DNA from 3 places in the Marinobacter sp. NSM genome. Region 3 is predicted to be linked to each of the others. Evidence: predicted binding sites of a transcription regulator. Region 3 holds the regulator's gene; each other region holds the start of a gene.
The links. Region 3 encodes sigma-54, which starts transcription at its own class of promoters, with help from an activator protein. Its sites were predicted from a motif close to ANTGGCATNNANNTTGCTNT; they were not measured.
Positions count from the first base shown of each region.

Region 1: the regulator sigma-54 is predicted to act here: its motif matches at 2,466-2,485, upstream of flgA (flagellar basal body P-ring formation chaperone FlgA).
Region 2: the regulator sigma-54 is predicted to act here: its motif matches at 2,042-2,061, upstream of ACTZWX_RS15700 (sigma 54-interacting transcriptional regulator).

Region 1 covers NZ_JBQTCK010000001.1:669,866-674,044, reverse strand. The annotation lists gene ACTZWX_RS03205 (pilus assembly protein PilB) at 1-612, shown strand, start outside; gene ACTZWX_RS03200 (flagella synthesis protein FlgN) at 685-1,155, opposite strand; gene flgM (flagellar biosynthesis anti-sigma factor FlgM) at 1,163-1,489, opposite strand; gene flgA (flagellar basal body P-ring formation chaperone FlgA) at 1,618-2,319, opposite strand; gene ACTZWX_RS03185 (chemotaxis protein CheV) at 2,512-3,441, shown strand; gene ACTZWX_RS03180 (CheR family methyltransferase) at 3,479-4,179, shown strand, end outside.
Region 2 covers NZ_JBQTCK010000008.1:33,288-37,466, forward strand. The annotation lists gene ACTZWX_RS15700 (sigma 54-interacting transcriptional regulator) at 112-2,010, opposite strand; gene ACTZWX_RS15705 (ABC transporter substrate-binding protein) at 2,313-3,737, shown strand; gene ntrB (nitrate ABC transporter permease) at 3,740-4,179, shown strand, end outside.
Region 3 covers NZ_JBQTCK010000006.1:232,423-236,601, forward strand. The annotation lists gene lptA (lipopolysaccharide transport periplasmic protein LptA) at 1-404, shown strand, start outside; gene lptB (LPS export ABC transporter ATP-binding protein) at 412-1,137, shown strand; gene ACTZWX_RS14440 (RNA polymerase factor sigma-54) at 1,322-2,857, shown strand; gene hpf (ribosome hibernation promoting factor) at 2,933-3,235, shown strand; gene ptsN (PTS IIA-like nitrogen regulatory protein PtsN) at 3,334-3,801, shown strand; gene rapZ (RNase adapter RapZ) at 3,842-4,179, shown strand, end outside.

The sequences.
Region 1 (4,179 bases), on a different contig from region 3:
CTGATCGCCGCTGGCTGGGTGACAGACAAGGAACTGCATCGTGTTCTCAAGCACCAGGCCCGTTATCGTAATGCGGCAGCGCTGGTTACCATGGTGACGTTGCCGTTTCAGCCGTTGGTGTCGCTGGCGGCCGGCAATACCAGCGCGGCATCCATGCCTGCGCAGGCCGGTCAGTTATATGAAAAGGGGGGCTTTGCGCCTCTGTCTGACAGCGATATGGCCGGCGTAACGGCTCAAAGCAGTGTGGGTTTGCTGGAGCGTATTGAAACGGTTGCCGCAATGCCGGGAAATGCTGGCGGCGCGGTTGATGACCCGGAACTCGCCGGACTCGACTCAGTAGAGGGAATCAAGCTGGCCGCCAACATTTTTGTGCCAGTGCTCAGTTTCCTCGATTCCGACCTGACCATCTCTGGTGTTCACTACAGGAAGGGTGAGCCCCGCTATTCCATTCGAGAGGATGGCGCCTTGAGGCTGGCGTTTCCCGAACGGATTGAGGAGATCCGGATGGACAATATCCGCGTGAGTGGCAATCAGAGTCCATCCATGGGGAACGTCAGCATTCACAACACACGGTTTCATCCGGATTCCCAGATGACGATCTACACCCGTTAATGGACGGGTAAGGTGAATCTGACGAAAAAACGCCCGGATAGCTCATCCGGGCGTTTTTGTTTGCCGGGTCGGTCAGGCGCTGGCCAGAATGTTGCCGCTGGACACACTGGTTTGTTCGCCCTTGGCGCCATACAGCTTCTGTTGGGCAGAGGCGCCACGGAAGACGTCCGTGAGCCTCGTCAGGCGTTTTTGAAGGTGTCCGACAACACGACCGTTGTTCTGGTTCAGTTTCTGGCAGGCACGAAGGCGCCCATCGGCGGTTTTCCAGAGTTGGTAAAGGTCTTCCATGCCACCGGCACGGATAAACCTCGAGGGCTCGCCGGCATCCGGTCGGTACCCCATGTTAACCAGCAGGCGGATCTTTTGTTTCGCACGCTCACGGATATCCGTCAGGATGTTGTTTTTCTGAGTGGTGATTTCCTGGAGCGGAGCAATGTCGGAGGACGCCAGGAGTTGTTTTTCCTGGTTGAGAAGATCCGCCAGGGTTTCAAGCTGGCGGATGTCTTCTGAGAGAAGGGTCTTCAATTCAATGATTGCAGCCATGTTTTACTCACCCGAAAATGCTTTTATCCATCTCAAGCATTTTCTGGGCCAGTTTCTCTGCATCAATTTTGTAGGTGCCATCTTCCAGTGCTGCGCGAATCTGCGCAATGCGGTCGTCGTCCATTTCCGGGTAATCGCCCAGTTTCTGTTCCAGCTGCTTCAGGTTTTTGGCCTGATTGCTGAGACTGACGTTGTCGCCGCGGGCTGCCGTGCTTTGAGCCTTTGCCTGCTCTCCAGCCGTGGAGGGCGTACTCTGGCTGCCTGTTGCTTTGTCGGCCGTGGTTCTGGTGGTGTTGACCTGGCCGGGGCCAATTCCATTTAAGTCAACTGACATAAGGATACCTGCTTGCCTATGGCCACCTTCAGAGGCGGCGGAATCGAGTTTATATCTGCTTATCGGCAGCGTTTAGCCGACCTTTAGAAAAAAACGGAAAAAATTTGCCGCTGGGCACGGATTTTCCGTTACATGGCAATTTCCACCCGGCCAGGAGCCGTGACCGTTGCCCGAACCGTGCGTGCTGATTGCAGATTCTCAACCATCACTTGCTCGCCAACACTGGCACTGGCCAGCGCCTTGCCTCGGGAACTGACCGAGAACACTGCGGATCTGGCGGTGATGATAACATGATCACCGCGCTCAACGGCATTGGGCGCTTCGAGCAGATCTGGCGTCAGCACCGACCCTGCATTAACTGGTCGCCTCACCAGCATGCCGGATACCTGTTCAATATCTGTTAGAATGCCCCGGCGGCTGGCGTTGATCTGCACCTGTTTTTCCTGCAAAAGTTCACCGCTGATGCGCTCACCGCGGGCCAGAGGCCGAGCCGCCACAAGGGCAGGGCCGTGTACTTCGACACTGGCTGTGACGAACATCCGCCATGGCCGCTCCCCGGCACAGGACACCATCACCGATGGCGATGTGGTCCGTAGGGGATCGTTGGTAAACGCGGTTTGGAGTGCCTGTTCGCAAGCAGCCAGGCTAAGCCGGCTGTCGATGCTGCCGACGGTGAAGTTCACCTCGTACTGTTGCTGGCGCTGCTCGTCGGCCCAGGTTTCGATAAATTGACCGGCGGCATCGCGTATCTCGCTTGCAGTGGTGGCCGCAGCCGCGGCGTTAAGGCCCAGGGTCGATAGGCAAAAGGTCGCTAAAAAGATGGTTCGCATCTGCACTGCTTTGTCCTATGCTGTCAGTAAGGCATATTTACGCGAGTTCCGTTAAGGAAAATGGCGCTGGGGCCGTTAACCCTGATTGGACACCCGGCGCCAATGTTTTGGTCCGGGTTCGCGTAAGCAAGTTGTTTAATAATAAATTAGCAAATTCTGTGCCGATCGTTGGCATGCCGGGAGTAGAAAGTTATGGCAGGGGTGTTGGACAGCGTTAACCAGCGTACGCAGCTGGTTGGTAAGAACAGGCTAGAGCTGTTGTTGTTCCGTTTGCGCGGGCGGCAGCTATACGGGATTAACGTATTCAAAATAAAAGAGGTCCTGCAGTGCGGCAAGCTGTCGTCTATACCGAACAGCCGTGATGTGGTGCGGGGCGTGTCTCACATTCGTGGCGAGACCATCCCCATTATCGACCTGAGCATGGCTATTGGTATGTCAGGCATTCCACAGGAAGAACTGGCAACAAGCTTTGTCATCATTACCGAGTACAACCGCAAAACCCAGGGCTTTCTGGTGACAGGTGTCGACCGGATCATGAATATGAACTGGGAAGATATCCTTCCGCCACCCAAAGGCGCGGGCAAGGATGTGTATTTGACGGCAGTTACAAAAATTGACGACAAACTTGTAGAAATCATAGATGTAGAAAAGATTCTTGCAGAAGTTTCTCCACTCAGGGAAGATGTCACAGAAGAACTGAGAACTCGCAGTGCCGAGCGCGTTCAGGGGCATTTGCCTGTGCTGGTGGTTGATGATTCGTCTGTAGCGAGGCGCCAGATCGAACGCTGCCTGACCGCGATCGGAATGGAAGTGGTCACCAAGAATGACGGTAAACAGGCGTTGAACTACCTCAAGGAGATTACGGAGGATGGTTCCACTGCCCGAGACCACTTATCGTTGATCATTTCTGATGTGGAAATGCCGGAGATGGACGGTTATACCCTCGTTACCAGAATCAAAGAGAATCCGGCGCTCAGCAGCATGTATGTGATGCTTCATACATCCCTGAGCGGTGTCTTTAACCGGGCGATGGTTCAGAAGGTCGGTGCCGATGATTTTATGGCGAAATTCAGCCCGGATGAACTTGCCGAACGCGTAATGGAAATTATTGACCAGAACTGATGCCTCGGCTCATGGACTTACCCACGATAGAGATCCAATGAAAGCGGAAATTACGTCTCAGGAATACGAAGCATTCAAAACATTCCTGCAGGACGCTTGTGGCATTCTGTTGGGTGACAACAAGCAGTATCTGGTGAAGAGTCGTCTACGTAGGATTCTTGAGGATAACAAACTGAATTCACTGGGTGAGCTTCTCGATCGCTTGAAGCGGGTGGGGCGCAGCGGCCTGCGTGAGCTGGTTATCGATGCCATGACCACCAACGAGACCCTCTGGTTTAGGGACAACCACCCGTTTCGCATTCTGCAGGACAAGCTGTTACCGGAATTTGCCGAACGCAATTCGTTGCAGCCACTTCGCATCTGGTCTGCCGCTTGCTCAACAGGACAGGAACCCTATTCGGTAGGAATGGTTGTGGATGAGTTCCGGCGCAACCGGCCCGGGAAGTTGCGGGACGTAAAAATTACCGCAACGGATATTTCCAAAAGCGTTCTGGAAGTGGCCCGGCGGGGCGAATATGAGATGATCGCCATCGGTCGTGGGCTGTCACCAGAGCGGCAGAAGCGGTTTTTTACGCCCTCTGCCAACGGTGGCTGGCAGATAAATCCGCAAATCAAGGCCATGGTGGAGTTCAAGGAACTCAATCTGCTTGAGCGGTATATGCTTGGCAAGTTCGACATCATCATGTGCCGAAACGTACTGATCTATTTTTCCGCGGACCTCAAGAAAGACATCCTTAC
Region 2 (4,179 bases), on a different contig from region 3:
GCGAAGCGAGTTGTTTTTCCCAGAAGACAAATACCCCATACCCCCCGTACCCGCCCGCAAACCAAACAGGCTTGGAGCCCAAGCCAGAAGTCCAGAAACCCAAGCCAACACTCAGGAAGCCCGATACTGCCGAGCATCAAGCTTGAGCTTGCCCAGGCGTGAGTTCAGAGTCGTCGGCTTGATGCCAAGTAGTGCCGCTGCCCCGTCATCTCCGAAGATGCGCCCGCCGGTCATTCTCAGCGCCTTAATCAGGTTCTGCTTCTCCAGCTCCTTCAGATCAGCCTCAGTTAACAGCTCACTGTCGTAATGACGCGATGGCGTTGAGTTCGCTGCGGCATGCGCAGAAGGTTCGACACCCGGAAGGTCAAGGTCCAGGCGGCCATCGGCGGTAATCACCTGGCGCTCGATCACGTTTTCCAGCTCCCGGACATTGCCCGGCCAGTGATAGGCCTTGAGGGTAACCACGTCCCGCTCTGTCAGAATCAGTGGCGGTCGATTGAATTTCTGACACGCCCGGTTCAGGAACTCCTGGGCCAGCATCGGGATGTCTTCAAGCCTCCTGCGCAGGGGAATGGACTCGACCGGGAAGACGTTAAGTCGGAAGTACAGGTCCTCCCGGAAGGTCTTCTCCTGCACCTCCGTTTTTAAATCCCGGTTGGTGGCGGCAATGACTCTGACATCAACGGCCCGGGTTTTGTTCTCGCCAACTCTCTCAAACTGCTGATCCTGAAGCACCCGCAAGAGCTTGCCCTGAAGTTCCAATGGAATTTCGCCTACCTCATCCAGAAACAGGGTGCCTCCATCGGCCAGTTCAAAGCGGCCGATTCTGTCGTTAACGGCGCCGGTGAAGGCGCCCTTGATGTGGCCGAAGAATTCGCTTTCGAACAGGTCTTTTGGAATGGCGGCGCAGTTCACTCGGATCAGCGGGCGGTCTCGTCGGGTGCTGGCCTGGTGGATGGCGCGGGCAATCAACTCCTTGCCGGTGCCGGATTCGCCGGTGATCAGAACGTTGGCGTCTGTCGGAGCCACCATGCCGATGCGCCGCACGATGGCCTTGATGGCATCGCTCTGCCCAAGAATCTCGTGGAAGTGGAACTCCGCGCTGAGTTCTTCCTGTAGGTAGGCATTTTCCATTTCCAGCCGGCGTTTCAGGCTCTCTACTTCTTCCAGTGCTGACTGCAGTTCCTTCTGGGCTTGCAGTCTGGCGGAGATGTCCCGGAACACCACAACCGCACCCACCGGGTGGCCGTTGTCCATGATCGGGGTGCTGGTGTACTCCACTGGGAACCCGGTGCCGTCTTTGCGCCAGAACCAGTCGTCGCCAACGCGCTTGATGCTGCCATCCCGGAAAGCGCCGTAGATGGGGCATTCTTTCAGTGGGAACAGGCTGCCGTCTTCGTGGGAGTGATGCACAACACGGTGTATCACGCGCCCCATGAGTTCATCCATGCGCCAGCCCAGCATGCGCTCGGCGGCGGGATTGGCGAAGGTGGTGCGGCCTTCGGCGTCCACCCCGTAAATGCCTTCGCCAACGGCGTGGAGAATCAGCTGGTTTTCCCGCTCCATATCCTTGAACAACTCTTCCACACGCCGCCATTCCAACAAGCCGCCACGGTGATAATGGTTGGCTTCGTGGCGCTCCCTGAGTGTTCTCAGCTGCCGCCGGTCGCGCAGCAGTAGCAACAAGGTTTGTGCCTCTGCCTCACCCACGCAGGATGATGAAATCTCCAGCTCAATCGCGTGGCCGTCCCGATGCCTGATGTGGAAATCCCGGCTCCAGCCGTGGCTGCGGAACAAGGTTTCCTCAGTGAAGTTGATCAGCTGCGGCCGTTGGTCTGCAAACAGTTGGGTGCACGACTTGTTTGCGATGGAGTGCCGGTCTGTGCCCGCCATTCGCCCCATGGCGCTGTTGGCGGCCAGGATCAGATCCCGACCGGCATCTACCAGCAGGGCAGCCTCGGGCAGGTGGTCAATCCAGCGGTAACTGTCTGCGTGTTCAGGGTGGTTCATCTCGGGGGTCCATTTGGGGCATGGCACAGACCAAACAAAGCACGTGCCAACTACGAAAAATCGAAGCAGAAGCTACGAAAAATCGTTGAGTACGAAATGTCGTAGCGCGTCCGAATCATTGGGAATTTCTTAAAAGTCTATAAAAACAGTCGGATAGAGAATTTCTGAAAGTTGGCACGAACCCCGCAATAGCTATCTCAGAACGTGCGAATGGCGTTGGCCAAAACCCGGCCTGCGCCAGACCAGAGTCTTTGTTGCACCGAAAGAGTGCAAAAACTATCTGAGAGTAGGGAGAGTGCACCATGACGACAAAAAGCCTTGGAAACCCATTTGATGGCGATCAGTCACTGATCCACGCGAAAACCTGTGGTTGCCCGGAGTGTCAGCCGGGTGATGGTATGCCGAGCGTGTCGCTGAATCTGCGGCAGTCATCGCAGCCGAGCGAACTGGCATCCGCTGACTCGATGGATTCGGAAGCCATGATGGACCGAGCCATAGAGAGCGCCGTGGTGCGCTCGGTGTTTGGTCACAACGATCATAGCCGCCGCAGCTTTATGAAGATGATGGGCGCAGGCACCGCAGCCGCGTTGCTCGGTTCCGTGTTCCCCATGGACAAAGCCAAGGCGGCGGTGAAGGAGTCTCTGGGCAAGCTGGAGAAAACCAAGCTGAACGTTGGCTTTGTGCCGATCACCTGTGCCACGCCGATCATCATGGCGCACCCAATGGGCTTCTACGAGCGCTATGGACTGGACGTTACGGTCAGTAAAACAGCCGGTTGGGCGGTGGCCCGGGACAAGTCCCTGAATGGCGAATACGATGCCTCCCACATGCTGACTCCCATGCCCCTGGCCATGACCATGGGTGCGGGCTCCACCGCCAAGCGCTTCATTATGCCGGCGGTGGAGAACATCAACGGCCAGGCCATCGTGCTGCACGTGGACCACCAGGACAAACGCGACCCGAAACAGTGGAAAGGGTTCAAGTTTGGCGTGCCCTTCGAATACTCCATGCACAACTTCCTGTTGCGCTACTACCTGGCCGAGCACGGTATTGATCCGGACAGAGACGTGCAGATCCGGGTGGTACCACCACCTGAAATGGTTGCCAACCTGCGCGCGGGCAACCTCGATGGGTACCTCTCGCCAGACCCGTTCAACCAGCGGGCGGTGTGGGAGAAGGTGGGTTTCATTCATATGCTGACCAAAGATATCTGGGAAGGGCACCCCTGCTGTGCCTTCGCCTGCAGCCAGCAATTCGCCAGTGAAAACCCCAATACCTATGGTGCGTTGCTGCGCGCGATCATCGATGCCACCCAGTACTCGCAGAAAGCCGAGAACCGCAAGGAAATCGCCGAAGCCATCGCCCCGCGAAACTACCTGAACCAGCCGGTGCCAGTCATTCAGCAGGTACTGACCGGCCGGTATGCCGACGGCCTGGGTGAGGTGAAGGATGATCCGGCGCGGATCGATTTCGATCCCTTCCCCTGGCATTCCATGGGCGTATGGATTCTGACCCAGATGAAGCGCTGGGGTTACATCGAGGGCGATGTGGATTATCGGGGCATCGCGGAGCAGGTCTATGTGGCCGGTGAAACCCGCAAGGTTATGGAAGAGCTGGGTTATAGCGCGCCCAGCGAGACCTATAAAAACCACACCATCATGGGCAAGACCTTCGATCCGGCCAAGCCGGAGGAGTATGTCCAGAGCTTTGATATCCGGAGGTCCTGATCATGGCATCGACTAGCGTACGTGCAGGCATGCTCTCCCTGGTGTTTCTGGTGCTGTTCCTGGGTATCTGGGAGTTCAGTACCCAGGTGATTGCACCCCAGCAGGGTGAGCTGAGTGAATACGAGCTTTTGATGGGGGGCGCTGATCAGGAGGCTCGTGTGCCGCCGCCATCAGAAATCATCCGGCATGCCGTTGCCGAGTTGTCAGACCCGTTCTATGACCGGGGCTCGAACGACAAAGGTATTGGTACTCAGCTGGCCTATTCCATTTACCGGGTGTTAACCGGGTTTCTCGGGGCCATGGCCGTGGCCTTGCCCCTGGGTTTTCTGATCGGCATGTCGCCGTTGATGTACAAGGCACTGAATCCGTACATCCAGGTGCTGCGGCCTATATCGCCCCTGGCCTGGATGCCCCTGGCGCTGTTCGTGATCCAGGATTCGGA
Region 3 (4,179 bases):
ACGATACCGAAGGGACCGCCATCTACACCGGCGACGTTGAACTGGTTCAGGGGGCCACCCAGCTGAACGCAGAACGGGTGGTACTGTATCGAAGCCCCGAAGGTCTCAGCCGGATTGAGGCAAGCGGCGAACCCGCCCGATATCGCCAGCCGGCACGGGAAGGTGAAGCCATGACAGACGCCCGGGCGCGGACCATCACCTGGTCAGCGGCGGAAAACCGGCTGACGTTCGAGCGCCAGGCAGTGATTGAACAGGGCAACAATGTGTTCCGTGGCGACGTCATCCAATACGACACCGTTCGCAGGGTGGTCACTGCAGAAGGCGGCACGCCTTCGGAAGAGAGCTCTGGCCGGGTGGAAATGGTGATTCAGCCTCGCGGCTCCAGCAACCCCACAGACGAATAGGTTACTGATGGCAGTTCTCAGGGCCAGCAACCTGGCAAAAAGCTACAAACAGAAAAAAGTGGTTCTGGATGTGTCTCTGGAAATCCGGTCCGGAGAAATCGTCGGCCTGCTCGGCCCTAACGGCGCTGGGAAAACTACCTGTTTTTACATGATTGTCGGGCTTGTACCTTCCGACCGCGGCCGAATCACCATTGACAGCCAGGACATCACACCCCTGCCCATGCACGGCCGGGCACGCAAAGGCATCGGCTACCTGCCCCAGGAAGCCTCGGTATTCCGCAAACTGACCGTGCGCGACAACATCATGGCCATTCTGGAAACCCGAAAAGACATGAAACGGCCTGAGCGGGAAGCCAAACTTGAGGAACTGCTCGAGGAATTTCACATCACCCATATCCGGGACAGCCTGGGTATGGCGCTGTCCGGTGGTGAACGGCGGCGCGTCGAAATCGCCAGGGCGCTGGCCATGGAACCTGCGTTTATTCTGCTGGATGAGCCCTTCGCCGGGGTAGACCCGATTTCAGTCAGTGACATCAAGCACATCATTCGGCATTTGCGGGACAAGGGCATTGGCGTACTGATCACCGATCACAACGTGCGGGAAACCCTCGATATTTGTGAAAACGCCTACATTGTCTCCGGCGGCCATATCATCGCCTCCGGCAATGCGGAAGCCATCCTGGCCAATCAGCAGGTCAAGGAAGTCTACCTGGGTGATGAGTTCCACCTGTAAGCGGAAGAAAACCCCTCGACGACCGAGGTCTGATTGTTTTGATGATCTGTAGCAAGTAAACTCGGCAAAGAACTTGCTTATACTGGTAACAGTGAGCGGCAAGTAACCAGCGTATAACAATTTTTTTTGCCTGACAGCAGGCAACGTCACTACCGGGACACCCTTGATTTATGGATCTTGAGCCATGGTTATGAAAGCCTCATTACAGCTTAAGATGGGCCAGAGTCTGACCATGACGCCCCAGCTGCAACAGGCCATTCGCCTGCTTCAGCTTTCCACCCTCGACCTCCAGCAGGAAATCCAGCAGGCACTGGAATCCAACCCCATGCTGGAAACTTCCGAGGATGACGATCAGTCTGACACCCCCGATACGGATGCCGATACCCAGGACGAACATAAAGACCGGGATTCCGACCACGATGAACCAGCCACCGAGGCTGCCTCTGACTGGGATGAAAACGAAAATGGCCCGGACTGGGCCTCCGAAAACGACATCCCGGATAACATCCCCGACGACCTGCCCGTAGACACCGCCTGGGACGATATCTACCAGTCTGCACCGGCGCCAGCCAGCAAAGGGGATGATGAGAACGAGTCGGATTTCGAAACCCGCAATTCACCGGCCGAGACCCTCCAGGACCACCTGGAATGGCAGCTCAACCTCACCCCCATGAGCGAGCGTGACCAGGCAATCGCCCACGCCCTGATGGACGCTGTGGACGAGCGCGGTTACCTGACCTCACCGATTGAGGAAATCCATTCCGGCCTGCAGGACGAAACCGAAGAAGACCCCCTTGAGCTGGACGAGGTAGAAGCGGTCCTGCACCGGCTACAACACTTCGACCCGCCGGGCGTGTTCGCCCGGGACCTGCAGGAATGCCTGCTGATTCAGCTCAACCAGTTGCCGCCAGATACCCCCTGGCTTCGACAGGCCCGCCTGGTGGTTACCCAGTTCCTGCATCTGCTGGGCAACCGGGATTACGCGCAACTGCTGCGCCGCAGCAGACTCAAAGAAGATCAGTTGCGCGAGGTTCTGGCCCTGATTACCAGCCTCAACCCCCGCCCGGGTGACGTGGTCGACCGAGCGGAGCCGGATTACGTGATACCAGATGTCATCGTCCGAAAACACGAAGGCCGGTGGCGTGTTGAGCTCAACCCGGAGATCGCCCCGAGAATTCGGGTCAACGCCAGCTATGCATCGCTGATCCGTCGCGCCGATAGCAGTGCTGATAACACCTACCTGCGGGATCAATTGCAGGAGGCCAAGTGGTTCATTAAAAGCCTGCAAAGCCGCAATGAAACGCTACTGAAAGTCGCCACCCGGATTGTTGAGCACCAACAGGGTTTCCTGGACCAGGGGGAGGAAGCGATGAAGCCGCTGATCCTCTCGGATATCGCCCAGGCCGTAGAAATGCACGAATCCACCATTTCACGGGTCACCACGCAAAAGTATATGCACACACCCCGCGGCATTTTCGAGCTGAAGTACTTTTTCTCCAGCCACGTCAGTACCGCTGAGGGCGGAGAATGTTCCTCCACTGCTATTCGTGCGATGATCAAGAAACTGATTTCAGAAGAAACTCCAAAAAAGCCGTTGAGCGATAGCAAGATTGCAGCCATGCTTGGAGAACAGGGCATCAATGTGGCCCGGCGCACCGTTGCCAAATACCGGGAGGCCATGCACATCCCTCCTTCAAACGAGCGCAAACGACTGGTTTAATGTTTTTTCCGGTGCACGAAGCACCGGACACGCAGCCCGGTGGCAACACCGGCATGATGACAACAGGAGACGCCTATGCAACTCAACATTTCAGGCCATCACGTAGAACTGACCCCTGCATTGAAGGATTACGTCAACACCAAGTTCGAGAAGCTGGAGCGTCACTTTGACCACATCAGTAACTGTCAGGTGACGCTGGAAGTTGAGAAGGTACGTCAGATGGCTGAAGCCACCCTGCATGTCATCGGTGGCGATATCCATGCAAAGGCAGAGAGTGAGGATATGTACGCCGCAATTGATTTGCTGGTGGACAAGCTGGACCGCCAGATCCTCAAGCACAAAGAAAAGAACGTAGACAGGATGCACGGCAACGGCTGAGCGCACTCATAGCACCACCGTACCGGGTGTTTCAATGATACGAGCTGCGGCGGGGCATACCGGCCGCAGCCTTTTTTTTACGGAATCACAGTCGATCCATGAGCGATACATCCCTGACCATCGACAACATTCTGGCTCCCGAACTGACGCTGTGCCGGGTGCCGGCCTCCAGTAAGAAGCGGGTACTGGAAACCATCGCAGAGCATATTCATCATCAGGATGAAATCCTCAGCGACACCGAGATTTTCAGCAATCTGGTTTCTCGCGAGCGGCTTGGCAGCACCGGTATCGGCCAGGGTATTGCCATACCCCATTGCCGGCTGGAGGGGCTGGACCGTGTGATCGGCGTGCTGATGACACTGGAAGAGAGCATCGACTTCGATGCTATCGACAATCAGCCGGTCGACCTGGTGTTTGCCTTGATCGTGCCCAAAGAAGCCACCAGTGAACATCTGGAGCTGCTAAGCCAGTTGGCCGAGAAATTCAACGACAACGGGTTCTGTGAACAGCTTCGCCAGTGCCAGGATGCAGCCTCCCTTTACCAGCGCATGACGGCGGCATCCTGATAAGCAGTAGCACCAACAGTAGCAGGCAGGAGCGTCCATCATGAAACTGATCATCGTCAGTGGCCGATCCGGGTCGGGTAAGAGTACTGCGTTGCATGTGCTCGAAGATCTGGGTTTTTATTGCATTGATAACCTTCCCATCGGACTGCTGTTCCCGCTGACCCGGGAAGCGGCGCAACAGGAAACGCCGGGGCGACTCCGGAAAATGGCCGTCAGCATCGATGCCCGCAACCTGTCTGCCGAACTGGCCAACTTCGAACAAATCTATCGCCAGCTTCGCGATGCGGGAGTCGTTGTCGAGATTATCTTTCTGGATGCCGATGAACAATCTCTGCTGCAGCGGTTCCACGCTACACGCCGAAAGCACCCGCTGAGCGA